3 regions of the Streptomyces sp. NPDC001634 genome follow, and region 2 is predicted to be linked to each of the others. Evidence: riboswitches for the same ligand, from Rfam matches in the RefSeq annotation. Region 2 holds a riboswitch; each other region holds the start of a gene.
What was found. Region 2 has a riboswitch for S-adenosylmethionine ahead of ABT186_RS20555 (amino acid ABC transporter permease). Riboswitches for the same ligand answer to the same signal wherever they lie in the genome.

Region 1: it holds a riboswitch for S-adenosylmethionine, as region 2 does, so the genes downstream of both, ABT186_RS29070 (aminotransferase class V-fold PLP-dependent enzyme) here and ABT186_RS20555 (amino acid ABC transporter permease) in region 2, are expected to answer to the same signal.
Region 3: it holds a riboswitch for S-adenosylmethionine, as region 2 does, so the genes downstream of both, thrC (threonine synthase) here and ABT186_RS20555 (amino acid ABC transporter permease) in region 2, are expected to answer to the same signal.

What each region holds. Positions count from the first base shown of each region.
Region 1 is NZ_JBEOZU010000050.1:39,061-42,985, forward strand. It holds gene trpD (anthranilate phosphoribosyltransferase) at 67-1,131, shown strand; SAM riboswitch class IV at 1,234-1,350, shown strand; gene ABT186_RS29070 (aminotransferase class V-fold PLP-dependent enzyme) at 1,553-2,926, shown strand; gene ABT186_RS29075 (Lrp/AsnC family transcriptional regulator) at 3,015-3,296, opposite strand; gene ABT186_RS29080 (rhomboid family intramembrane serine protease) at 3,293-3,925, opposite strand, start outside.
Region 2 is NZ_JBEOZU010000028.1:83,750-87,674, forward strand. It holds gene ABT186_RS20540 (ABC transporter permease) at 1-155, shown strand, start outside; gene ABT186_RS20545 (FAD-dependent oxidoreductase) at 182-1,786, shown strand; gene ABT186_RS20550 (4Fe-4S binding protein) at 1,783-2,115, shown strand; SAM riboswitch class IV at 2,228-2,336, shown strand; gene ABT186_RS20555 (amino acid ABC transporter permease) at 2,659-3,639, shown strand; gene ABT186_RS20560 (amino acid ABC transporter ATP-binding protein) at 3,636-3,925, shown strand, end outside.
Region 3 is NZ_JBEOZU010000039.1:39,014-42,938, forward strand. It holds gene ABT186_RS25315 (alpha,alpha-trehalose-phosphate synthase (UDP-forming)) at 1-1,131, opposite strand, end outside; gene ABT186_RS25320 (glucosyl-3-phosphoglycerate synthase) at 1,236-2,180, opposite strand; SAM riboswitch class I at 2,328-2,484, shown strand; gene thrC (threonine synthase) at 2,503-3,783, shown strand; gene ABT186_RS25330 (MoaD/ThiS family protein) at 3,916-3,925, shown strand, end outside.

The DNA of each region.
Region 1 (3,925 bases), on a different contig from region 2:
CTGGATAGGGTGGACCCGTTCGAGATGCGCGTCCCGTAGTCCGGGACACCGACCCAGGAGCGGCTTATGAGCGCTGTGACCCCCGCTGGAGGCGACACCGCGGCGGGCCGTTCCTGGCCCGAGGTACTGAACGCCCTGCTGTACGGCCGTGACCAGAGCGCAGAAGCCACGGCCTGGGTGATGGACCGGATCATGCGCGGCGAGGCGACCGATGCGCAGATCGCCGGGTTCGTGGTGGCCCTCAGGGCCAAGGGCGAGACCGTCGAGGAGATCAACGGGCTCGTCCGGACGATGTACGAGCACGCCAATGTGATCGAGGTGCCCGGGCGGACGGTGGACATCGTCGGTACCGGTGGCGACGGTGCCAAGACCGTCAACATCTCCACCATGTCGGCGATCGTCGTCGCCGGCACGGGTGCCACGGTCGTCAAGCACGGCAACCGGGCGGCGTCCTCCGCGTCCGGCGCCTCGGACGTCCTGGAAAAGCTCGGCGTCAACCTGGAGCTGACCCCTCGGCGGGTGGCCGAGGTGGCCCAGGAGGCCGGGATCACCTTCTGCTTCGCGATCAAGTTCCACCCGGCGTTGCGCCATGTGGGCGCCGCGCGCGGCCAGTTGGGCATCCGCACGGTGTTCAACATCCTCGGCCCGCTGACCAACCCCGCCAAGGTGCGGGCCCAGGCGGTCGGGGTCGCGGATCCGCGTATGGCGCCGGTCGTCGCGGGCGTCTTCGCCGAACGCGGCAACTCCTCACTCGTCTTCCGTGGCGACGACGGTCTCGACGAGCTGACGACGACGGCCACCTCCCGGGTGTGGATCGTCCGGGACGGCAAGGTCACCGAGGAGACCTTCGATCCGCGTGACGTCGGCATTGAACTGGTGCCGGTGGAGGCACTGCGGGGCGGGGACCCCTCGTACAACGCGGAGGTCGCGCGCCATCTGCTGGAGGGCGAGAGGGGCCCGGTGCGGGACGCCGTACTGCTGAACTCGGCGGCCGCGCTGGTGGCCCTGGATCCGGGTTCCGGGACCCTGGCGGACCAGCTCCGGGCCGGTATGGAGAAGGCCGCGGAGTCGATCGACTCGGGGGCGGCGAAGCGGGCGCTGGAGCGCTGGGTGGCCGCGAGCAACAAGTAGGCCGTGAGGTGCCGGCGCCTTCGAGGCGCCGGCACCTTCGTGTGTCCCGGCATCCGGACACAAGTTGCAGGCGGGCGATCACGTCCCGTACTGTCCTGGTCAGGTCATGAGCGACAGCCTCTCGGCCCCGGCCGGCTGTCCGGCAACCCTCCGTCCGTGGCGGGGTGCCCCGGGTGAGGACCAGGCCGTAGGCAGCGAGGTCTGCGGCAAGCGCGGACCCCTCGCACGCTTCGACTGAGCGTGGGGCCAGGGGTCCTGGTCGTTCGAGGGAGCCTTCCGTGAGCAAGCGAATGCGATAGGGCCGCAGAGCCCCGCCTCCGCATCCCCTTTTCACCCCTTTTCCCGTGCTGTCGACGCAGCCGCGCGCCGTTGTGCGCGCCGTCCGGCACGGCGATTCCACCTGCTTTCACGGGAGTCACCCATGTCCGTCTCCACCGCTGCCGCCGACCAGTCCGTTTGCCGCAATATTTCCGGGGCGCTGCCCGTTCTGGGGCGTGATGTCACCGTCCCCCTCGTCACGGGTGGCGAGGTCACCTACGCCGCGCTCGACTACGCGGCCAGTGCCCCGGCGCTGCAGCGCGTCTGGGACGACGTGGCGGCGTACGCGCCGTACTACGGCAGTGTCCACCGCGGCGCCGGGTACCTGTCGCAGCTGTCCACCGACCTCTTCGAGAACGCCCGCAGGACGGTGGCCGAGTTCCTCGACTGCCGCGAGGGAGACCAGGTGATCTTCACCCGGTCCACCACCGACTCGCTCAACCTCCTCGCCGCCGCCCTTCCGGCCGACTGCCAGGTCTTCGTCTTCGAGACCGAGCACCATGCGTCGCTGCTGCCGTGGCGTGACGCCCGGGTCACCTGCCTCAACGCCCCGCGCACCCCGCAGCAGGCCGTCGAGAGCCTGGAGCGCGCCCTTGCCGGCCGCGACCCCCACGGCCCGGCTCTCGTCTGCGTCACCGGCGCCTCCAACGTCACCGGCGAGCTGTGGCCCGTACGCGAGCTGGCCGCGGCCGCCCATGCGCACGGCGCCCGTGTCGTCCTCGACGCCGCCCAGCTGGCTCCGCACCACCCCGTGTCCGTCCGCGACCTCGACGTCGACTGGGTGGCCTTCTCCGGTCACAAGCTGTACGCCCCCTTCGGCTCCGGAGTCCTGGCGGGCCGCGCCGACTGGCTGCGCGAGGCCGAGCCGTACCTGGCGGGCGGTGGCGCCAGCCGCAAGGTCACCCGGCGCGAGGACGGGGGAGTGGAGGTGGAGTGGCACGAGAGCGCCGCCCGCCACGAGGCCGGTTCCCCGAACGTGATCGGCGCCTACTCCATCGCATCCGCCTGCAAGGCGCTCACCGAGGCCGGTTTCGACACGCTCGTCGCCCGCGAACAGCACCTCATTCGCAAGGTCCGAGAAGGCCTGGCCGAGGTGCCCGAGGTGAAGATCCTCTCCCTCTTCGGCGACGACTCCCCGCGGGTCGGCGTGATCTCCTTCGTCGTCGAGGGCTGGAACAGCTCCCACTTCGCGGCGGCCCTCTCCGCCGAATACGGCATCGGCGTCCGCGACGGCCTTTTCTGCGCCCACCCGCTCGTGCGCACCCTGCTGGGCAGTGACCCGGAGACGCAGGGCGAGTGCGGCGCCCCCGAGGCAGCCCCCGGTGAGAAGTCGCTGAATGCGATCCGCGTCAGCTTCGGCGCCGGTACTCCCGACGAGCACGTGGAGCGCTTCGTGCGCGCGGTCAGGGAACTCGTCCGATACGGCGCGAAGTGGAACTACCGCACGGAGGACGGCCGTTGCGTCCCGGCGGTCTGATCCCCGAGGGGGCGCCGCCGGCCGGTGGCCGGATGCACGACGGGGCGTGAACGGTACGCCGCACGCCCCGTCCTCGTACCGATGCGGTCTAGTTGTCGAGCCCGATCGCGAACGCCGCCTCCAGGTCGTGCTGGGAGTAGGTGCGGAAGGCGACATGCGTATCCGTGCCCAGGACGCCCGGGATCTTGCTGATCCGTCCGGGGATGACGTCCGCCAGGTCGTCGTGGGCCTTCACCCGGACCATGGCGACGAGGTCGTACGTCCCGGTGACGGAGAAGACCTCGCTGACTGAGTCCAGCGCGGCGATCGACTCGGCGATCTCGGGGATCCGGTCCACGCTGGTCTTGATGAGCACGATCGCGGTGATCACGGCTGGTGTTCTCCCTCGGGGGCCTGGGCTGGTGGTTTCACCCTACTCGTACGGCCGTAGCGCACCCATGCGTAGACGAAGCCCAGTGAGAAGCCCACGAGGTGGGCCAGGTACGCCACCCCGGGGCCCTGCGCCGCGCGGCCCGCCGCCATCCACTGCAGGGCCGCCCAGAAGGGGAGCACCACCCAGGCCGGGAAGCGCAGTGGCAGGAAGAGCAGGAAAGGGAAGAGACTGGTCACCCGGGCCTTGGGGAACAGAAACAGGAATGCGCCGAGGACCGCGGAGATCGCCCCCGACGCTCCGACCAGCGTCTGTGCCGATTCGGCGTTGGCAGCCGCGTACGCGAGGAGCGCCAGATAGCCGCAACCCGCGTAGAACAGGGCGAACTCCACATGCCCCATCCGTTCCTCGGTCATCGCCCCGAAGACGTAGAGGAAGAGCATGTTGCCCAGCAGATGCACCCAGCTGCCGTGCACGAACAGCGCCGTCGCGGGCGTGATCGCGGCCCGTGGTGCCCCGCTGAACAGTTCCACGGGGACCACGCCCCAGCGGGAGAAATAGGCCCGCTGGGCGGTGAGCAGCGCATCCCCGGAGCCGAAGGCCGGGTTCAGTCCCGCAGCCGGTCCGAT
Region 2 (3,925 bases):
ACCCCGTCTTCTGGCTGGTCCAGGTCGAGCGGATCGGCTTCCTCGGCCATGGCGACGTAGGCGCGGGCTGGGCCCTTGCCGTGGTCTGGGCCCTCGCGGCGGCGCTGACGGCCTGGTCGGCGGCGATGTTCGCCACCGGCCGCCTCAAGCCCTGAACCCATACGGGAAGGAATGCAATGCCATGACGAGCCACGAACCGGAACAGACCCTGTCCACCGATGTGTTGGTGATCGGAGGCGGCCCCGCGGGCACCTGGGCCGCGATCAAGGCCGCGCAGGCCGGCGCCGACGTCGTTCTTGCCGACAAGGGCTACACGGGCGCGAGCGGAGCGACCGCCTCCGTCGGCACCGGCATCTGGTACGTCGACGACGTCCCCGAACTGCGGGAGGCCGCCATGGCGAGCCGCGAGGCGCTCGGCGGATTCCTCGCCGACCGGGACTGGATGGCGCGCGTCCTCGACGAGACCCACGCGCGCATGGACGAGCTCGCCCGCGTCCAGCGCTACCCGTTCCCCGTCGACGCCCACGGCCGTCAGCTGCGCGGCGACCTTCAGGGGCCCGAGTACATGCGCCGGCAGCGGACCCGGGTACGGCGGCTGGGCGTCCGCATCCTCGACCACACCCCTGCGTTGGAACTCCTGACCGATGCCGACGGCGTCGTCTCGGGGGCGCGGGCGCTCGACCGCACGACGGGCGAGACCGTCCGCATCGAGGCGGGGGCGGTCGTGCTCGCCGCAGGCGGATGTGCGTTCCAGTCCAAGAGCCTCGGCTGCGATGTCAACACCGGGGACGGCGCGCTGCTGGCCGTGGAGGCGGGGGCGCGGCTGTCGGGGATGGAGTTCTCCAACGCCTACGCCATCGCCCCGAAGGGCACGTCGCTGACCAAGACCGCCTACTACTCCTGGGCGACCTTCTACCGTGCCGACGGCTCGGTGCTGGAAGGCGCGGGCAGCACCCGCGGCCGGTCGGTGATCGCGAGGACGCTGCTCACGGAGCCGGTCTACGCCCGGCTCGACCGGGCCACCCCTGACGAACAGCGGGCGATGCGCAAGGGGCAGCCGAACACCTTCCTGGTTTTCGACCGGCTGGGCATCGACCCCTTCACCGACCTGTTCGAGATCACTCTGCTGGCCGAAGGCACGGTACGCGGGACGGGTGGTGTGCGCATCGCCGACCACGACTGCTCGACCGACGTCCCCGGCCTGTACGCGGCCGGCGACACCGCGACCCGCGAGCTGATCTGCGGCGGCTTCACCGGAGGCGGCAGCCACAACGCCGCATGGGCGGCGTCATCGGGCAGCTGGGCGGGCCGGGGCGCCGCCGAGTTCGCCAACCGGCGGGGCCGACCGGGCAGCCGACTGCGGGCCGTGGGGACGGCCGGCCTCCGCCCGACCGGTGCCGTGAACGTAGGTCACGGCGAGGTCGTCGCCGCCGTCCAGCGCGAGGTCCTGCCGTACGACCGCAACTACCTGCGGCACGCCGACCGTCTCGAGCCGGCTCTGCGGTCGCTGCACGGGACGTGGTCCGCGGTCCGCGAAGGGCTGGGGGCGAGCGGTGAGGAACTGTTCCGGGCCAGGGAAGCGGCCGCGATGGTGGCCCATGGCCGCTGGATGTACCACGCGGCACTGCAGCGCACCGAATCGCGCGGTATGCACAAGCGGGCCGACCGGCCGACGCAGGATCCGGCCCAGCACTATCGGCTGCTCACCGGCGGGCTCGACGAGGTCTGGAGCCGTCCGGAGCCGGCGTCGCGGGCGCTGGTCACGATCGGAGGCCGAGCCGCATGATCGAGATCGTCGAGCCGGACCGCTGCATCGCCTGCGACCGGTGCATCGAGGTGTGCCCGACGCGCGTCTTCGATCGCGGTGCCGACGGCGTTCCGGTGATCGCGCGACAGGACAGCTGCCAGACCTGTTTCCAGTGCGAGGCGTACTGCCCGACCGACGCGCTGTTCGTCGCCCCGTTGGTGACCGCGGTCGCTCCGGGCTCGCGCTTGCGTGATGTGACACAGCTCGAGGAATCCGGTCTGCTCGGCGGGTACCGGCGTGAACTCGGCTGGGGCAGGGGAAGGACGCTCGGTGCCCGCACCGCGGTCGGACCGGAGTATCCGGACTGACCGGCCTGGGCCGGCGCAGGCTCAACACCCGGACTCCTTACCACTGGCCGTTCCACTTGCTGGACCGGCGTTGACAAATGTTCGGGCCGTTGCCTTAACTACTGCTCAGAACGGTCATGAGCGTCAGCGACAAGCCCTGGCTTGCTGACCGGCAACCCTCCCACCGCGGTGGGGTGCCCCAGGTGACGACCCGACCGATGAAGTTTCGGTAAGCGCGAGGCCCCTAGGGCCGGAACAGTGACGGTGACGCCATGTACGCAGCTCCCAGGACGGCCGCACGCCGCTCCCGGGGCTGCGTACCGTCGTACGCGAACCTGCTCGTCGCCGATCGTGCCGTCGATCTGCTCCGCGTGAACAGCGCACTGTGTACCGCACCGGGCCGAGCCCGCTGTCGGGGCTGACACCTCCCCGCAGCCCCCGCACGTCCTGACGAACACCGCGCCCGCGGTGTGCCGTTGCCCTCCCCCCCCGGTACCTCGCCGTCGTGTGCGCCGCCGTATGCCGCCGTGCTTCCGGGGTGTTCCCACCCAGCCGGAGCCCACCATGAGTGAACCCCCTGGTGCCACCGCCACCCTCGCCGAGGCGCCTACCACCGACCAACCGTCAAAAGCCCTCACCGCCCAGCGAGTTCTTCCTCGGCGGCGACCAGGCCGCTGGATCCTTACCGCGGTCGTGTTGGTCCTGGTCGCCCAGTTCGTGCACGGACTGGTCACCAACCCCTTCTACCAGTGGGACCGCTGGAGCTACTGGTTCCTGCGCCCCACCATCCTCGACGGCCTGCTGATCACCCTCGAAGTCACCGCCTACAGTGCGGTGCTGGGCCTTGTCGGCGGCATCGTGCTCGCACTGGGCCGGCTCTCGAAGAGCCCGGTGCTGCGCGCGGTCAGCTGGACCTACGTCTGGGCGCTGCGCTCCATCCCGCTCATCGTGGTGCTGATCTTCCTCTACAACTTCAGCGCCCTGTATAAGACGTTGAGCGTCGGCATCCCCTTCGGCCCCGCCTTCTTCTCCTTCGACGAGTCGAGACTCGCCACCGACATGGTCGTCGCCGTCATCGGCCTCAGCCTCAACGAGGCCGCCTACGCGGCCGAGGTCGTCCGCGGCGGCATCCTCTCCGTCGACCAGGGCCAGCACGAGGCGGCCGCGGCGCTCGGCCTGCCGAAGGGATACCAGTTCCGCAGGATCGTGTTCCCACAGGCGCTGCGCTCCATCATCCCGAACTACGTCAACCAGCTCATCGGCCTGATCAAGGGCACCTCGCTGGTCTTCTACGTCTCCCTGCTCGACCTGTTCGGCTCCGCGCAGACCATGGGTGCCACCTACCCCGGCGACATCGTGCCGCTGCTGCTGGTCGTCACCCTCTGGTACCTGATCCTGACCAGCATCGTGTCCGTCGTCCAGTTCTACGTCGAGCGGCACTACGCCCGGGGCGCCACCCGCAGCCTGCCGCCGACGCCGTTGCAGAAGCTCCGCGCCGGTTTCACCGACCTGGGCGCCCGCATCCGCAGGGAGGCCGCCGTATGACCGCCGAGACGCTCGAAGCCGTGGAGGACGTCGAGGCCGCCACCGTCGAGGTCCACGACGTGCACAAGTGGTACGGCACCCACCGGGTACTGGACGGCGTCGACCTGACCGTCCGCCCCGGCGAGGTCACCGTCATCCTGGGCCCCTCCGGCTCCGGCAAGTCCACCCTGCTTCGGGTCATCAACCACCTGGAGAAGCCCGAGATCGGCTACGTCAGCATCAACGGCGAGCTGATCGGCGTGAAGCGGCAGGGCGACCGAAGGGAGATGGGGGTCCCCCCGACCGA
Region 3 (3,925 bases), on a different contig from region 2:
GTACGCGGCCAGCGAGCGCGCGAAATCGTCCTTCACATGCATCTCCACCGGGGTCCACCCCGGCGTGCCGTAGCGGGAGTTGATCTCCGCCGCCACCCGCTGGACCTCGGCCGTGTACTCGCGGTAAACGGCCAGGTCCTGGCGGGACGGGTACGCGAACGCGACATGGACGACCCGTTCGCGCCACTCCGGACGCGACTCCAGCAGCTCCTCGTACGCCAGCAGGCCCCGCACGATGTTCTTGGACAGTTCCGTGCGGTCCACGCGCACGATCGTCTTGCGGGGTGTGCCGTCGGGCGCCGAGCCGATCTGCTCGCGCAGTACGGCCATCCGCTCGTCCACGTCCGGCTGGTGCGCCCGCCTGCGCAGGAAGTCCGCGTCCGCGCCCAGCCCGTGGACTCCGATGCGCGTGCCCGAGGGGATGCCGGGGCCGAGGACGGCGTGACAGCAGTCCGTGAACGCGTCCGCCCACCGCTGGGTGAGGAACGCCGCCCGGTCAGCGCCCAGGATTCCGCCGAGGACCTGCGCGGCGATGTCGTCCGGGAGAAGACGGAAGTACTCCGGCGGCGCCCACGGCGTGTGCGAGAAGTGGCCGATCCTGAGGTCGGGCCGCAGGCTGCGAAGCATCCGGGGGGTCAGGGTGAGGTGGTAGTCCTGGATCAGGACCGCCGCGCCCTCGGCCGCCTCCTGGGCCAGCGCCTCGGCGAACGCCCGGTTGTACGCCTCGTACGAGGCCCACTGCCGCCGGAACTCCTTGTCGAAGACCGGCTCCAGCGGCGTCTGGTACAGCATGTGGTGCACGAACCAGAGCACCGAGTTCGCGATGCCGTTGTACGCGTCCGCGTACACCTGCGGGTCGATGGGGAGCATCCGTACGCGCTGACCGCCGGTGTCGGCCGGATCGAGGGCGCCCCCCGTCCGGCGTACGGCCTCGCGGTCACCGTCGTTCAGGGCCGAGCAGACCCACACCGCGTCCGCGTCCGGGCCGATCGCCGACAGGCCCGACACGAGGCCGCCCCCGCCGCGCTTGGAGGTGAGCGCCCCGGTCTCGTCCAGCGTGTACGAGACCGGGCCGCGGTTGGAGGCGACGAGAATCCGGGCCCTGTGCGAAGCGACTTGCGTGGAAGCCATGCCACGAAACTTAGCCCGAGCCGAAAACGCTCAAACGTGCGGTTCGGCCGTATGCGGAACCGTATACAACCATCACGCTCGCGGAGGAGAGCCCGGGGAAAGTCTCAGGCAGCCTTCTGTTCCACGTACTCCTCGATCTCCACCATCGGGGGCCTCTCCTCCGTGTCCACCGAGTACGTCCGTGGCTCGAAACCCTCCTTGCCCCGTTCGAACTGGGTGAGGGACGGCCGGATCAGATGGCCGCGGGCCAGGCGGAGCTGTGCGGTGCGGTAGATCGCGGCGGCCATGCGTCCCAGTGCCTGGCCGTCCTGGTGGCGGTGCTTGCGCACGCCCACGTCGACCTGGGCGAGGGCGTCCAGGCCCACCAGGTGCAGGGCGTCGACCAGCATGCCCAGCTCCACCCCGTACCCGACCGGGAACGGGAGCTGTTCCAGCAGGGAGCGGCGGGCCGCGTACTCGCCGCCCAGCGGCTGTACGAAACCGGCCAGCTGAGGCCAGTGCATGTTCAGCAGCGGGCGGGCCATCAGTTCGGTGACGCGGCCGCCCTGGCCCGCCGCTCCGCCGAGTGGGCGGTCGTACATCGCCTTCACGAGGTCCACGCCCGGGTCGGTGAGCAGCGGGCCCACGATCCCGGAGACGAAGTCCGACGAGAACTCCTTCAGGTCCGCGTCGATGAAGCAGACGATGTCACCGCGGGTGACCAGCAGGGAGCGCCACAGCACCTCGCCCTTGCCGGGCACGGCCGGGATGCGCGGCAGGATCGTGTCGCGGTGCACCACCCGGGCGCCGGCTGCCGCCGCGACCTCGGACGTGCGGTCCGTCGAGCCGGAGTCCACGACGACGATCTCGTCGACAAGCGGAACCTGCTGCATGAGGTCGTGGCGGATGACGGCGACGATCTCGCCGACCGTCTCCTCCTCGTTGAGTGCGGGCAGCACGACGCTGACCGACGATCCCGAAAGGCGTTTCGCGGCCATGAGCTGGTGGAGCGGGCGATCGGTGACGGACCAGGACCGGGTGCTCAGCCAGCGCTCGACTTCTTCCAGCACGGTCTGCGGCTCCTCACTGTGTGATCCATCTCGCGGTTCGGACGACTATCTCAACTGTCCTGGCCTTCGGTTACAGTCTTGAACAACGCCGGTGACCATCGCATGTCGGGGGTCGCCGCGCCTCACACCAGTGAAACAACCTCATACAGCTCATCCAGAGGGGCAGAGGGAAACGGCCCGATGAAGCCCCGGCAACCCTCCAGTCGGTTCTCGTAGATCAGTGTTGATCGTCTCCGCGAGGCTCCCGGCTAGGGAAGGTGCCAAATCCGTCTCACGGCGAGATGCGTCGTGAGGAAGATGAGGAGAAAGGGCCTCGCCTGACATGGCTGTGCAGACAGTTGCAAGCACCACGAACCCCGTGAACCTCGGTCCCGCCGCGGCTCTGTCCTGCCGAGAGTGCGGCCACCGGGTGCCTCTCGGCCCGGTCTTCGCCTGCGAGGAGTGTTTCGGCCCGCTGGAGATCGCGTACGACTTCTCGGACTACGACACCGAGGAGCTGCGGAAGCGGATCGAGGCGGGTCCCGCGAACATCTGGCGGTACGCGCCGCTGCTGCCCGTCCCCGCGGACGTGGCCGACAAGCCGAATCTCAACCCGGGCTGGACCAAGCTCGTCAAGGCCGACAACCTGGCGCGCGAGCTGGGCGTGACCGGCGGGTTGTATGTGAAGGACGACTCCGGTAACCCGACGCACTCCTTCAAGGACCGGGTCGTCGCCCAGGCGCTGGAGGCCGCTCGTGCCTTCGGATTCACCACTCTCTCCTGCTCCTCCACCGGCAACCTCGCGGGCGCGGTCGGCGCCGCGGCGGCCCGCGCCGGCTTCCGCTCCTGCGTCTTCATTCCGCACGACCTGGAGCAGGGCAAGGTCGTCATGGCCGCGATCTACGGCGGCGACCTCGTCGGCATCCAGGGCAACTACGACGATGTGAACCGCTTCTGCTCCGAGCTGATCGGCGACCCGGCCGGCGAGGGCTGGGGCTTCGTCAACGTGAACCTGCGGCCGTACTACGCGGAGGGGTCGAAGACCCTGGCGTACGAGATCGCCGAGCAGCTCGGCTGGCAGCTGCCCGACCAGATCGTGGTCCCGATCGCCTCCGGCTCCCAGCTGACGAAGATCGACAAGGGTCTGCAGGAGCTGATCAAGCTCGGGCTCGTCGAGGACAAGCCGTACAAGATCTTCGGTGCCCAGGCCGAGGGCTGCTCGCCGGTGTCGGTCGCGTTCAAGGCGGGCCACGACGTCGTACGGCCGCAGAAGCCGGACACGATCGCCAAGTCGCTTGCGATCGGCAACCCGGCGGACGGACCGTACGTCCTCGACATCGCCCGCCGCACGGGCGGCGCCGTGGAGGATGTGACGGACGAGCAGATCGTCGACGCCATCAAGCTGCTGGCGCGGACCGAGGGCATCTTCGCGGAGACGGCCGGCGGTGTGACCGTCGGCGTCACGCGCAAGCTGATCGAGAACGGCGTCCTCGACCCGTCGAAGACGACGGTCGTCCTCAACACGGGCGACGGCCTCAAGACGCTGGACGCGGTGGCAGGCACGGGGCTGACCGCCACGATCCGTCCGAACCTCGACTCCTTCCGCGATGCGGGTCTTGCGTAGGCATTCCGCTGCAAGGGCAGTTCTGAAGCTGCGGGCCGGTGGGGGCTGGTCGCGCCCGCGCGGCGGAGCCGCATGCTGTCACGTCCCGCGCCCCCTCCAGGGGCGCTGTACTCGACCGGAGGTCACAACCCCATGAGCGTCA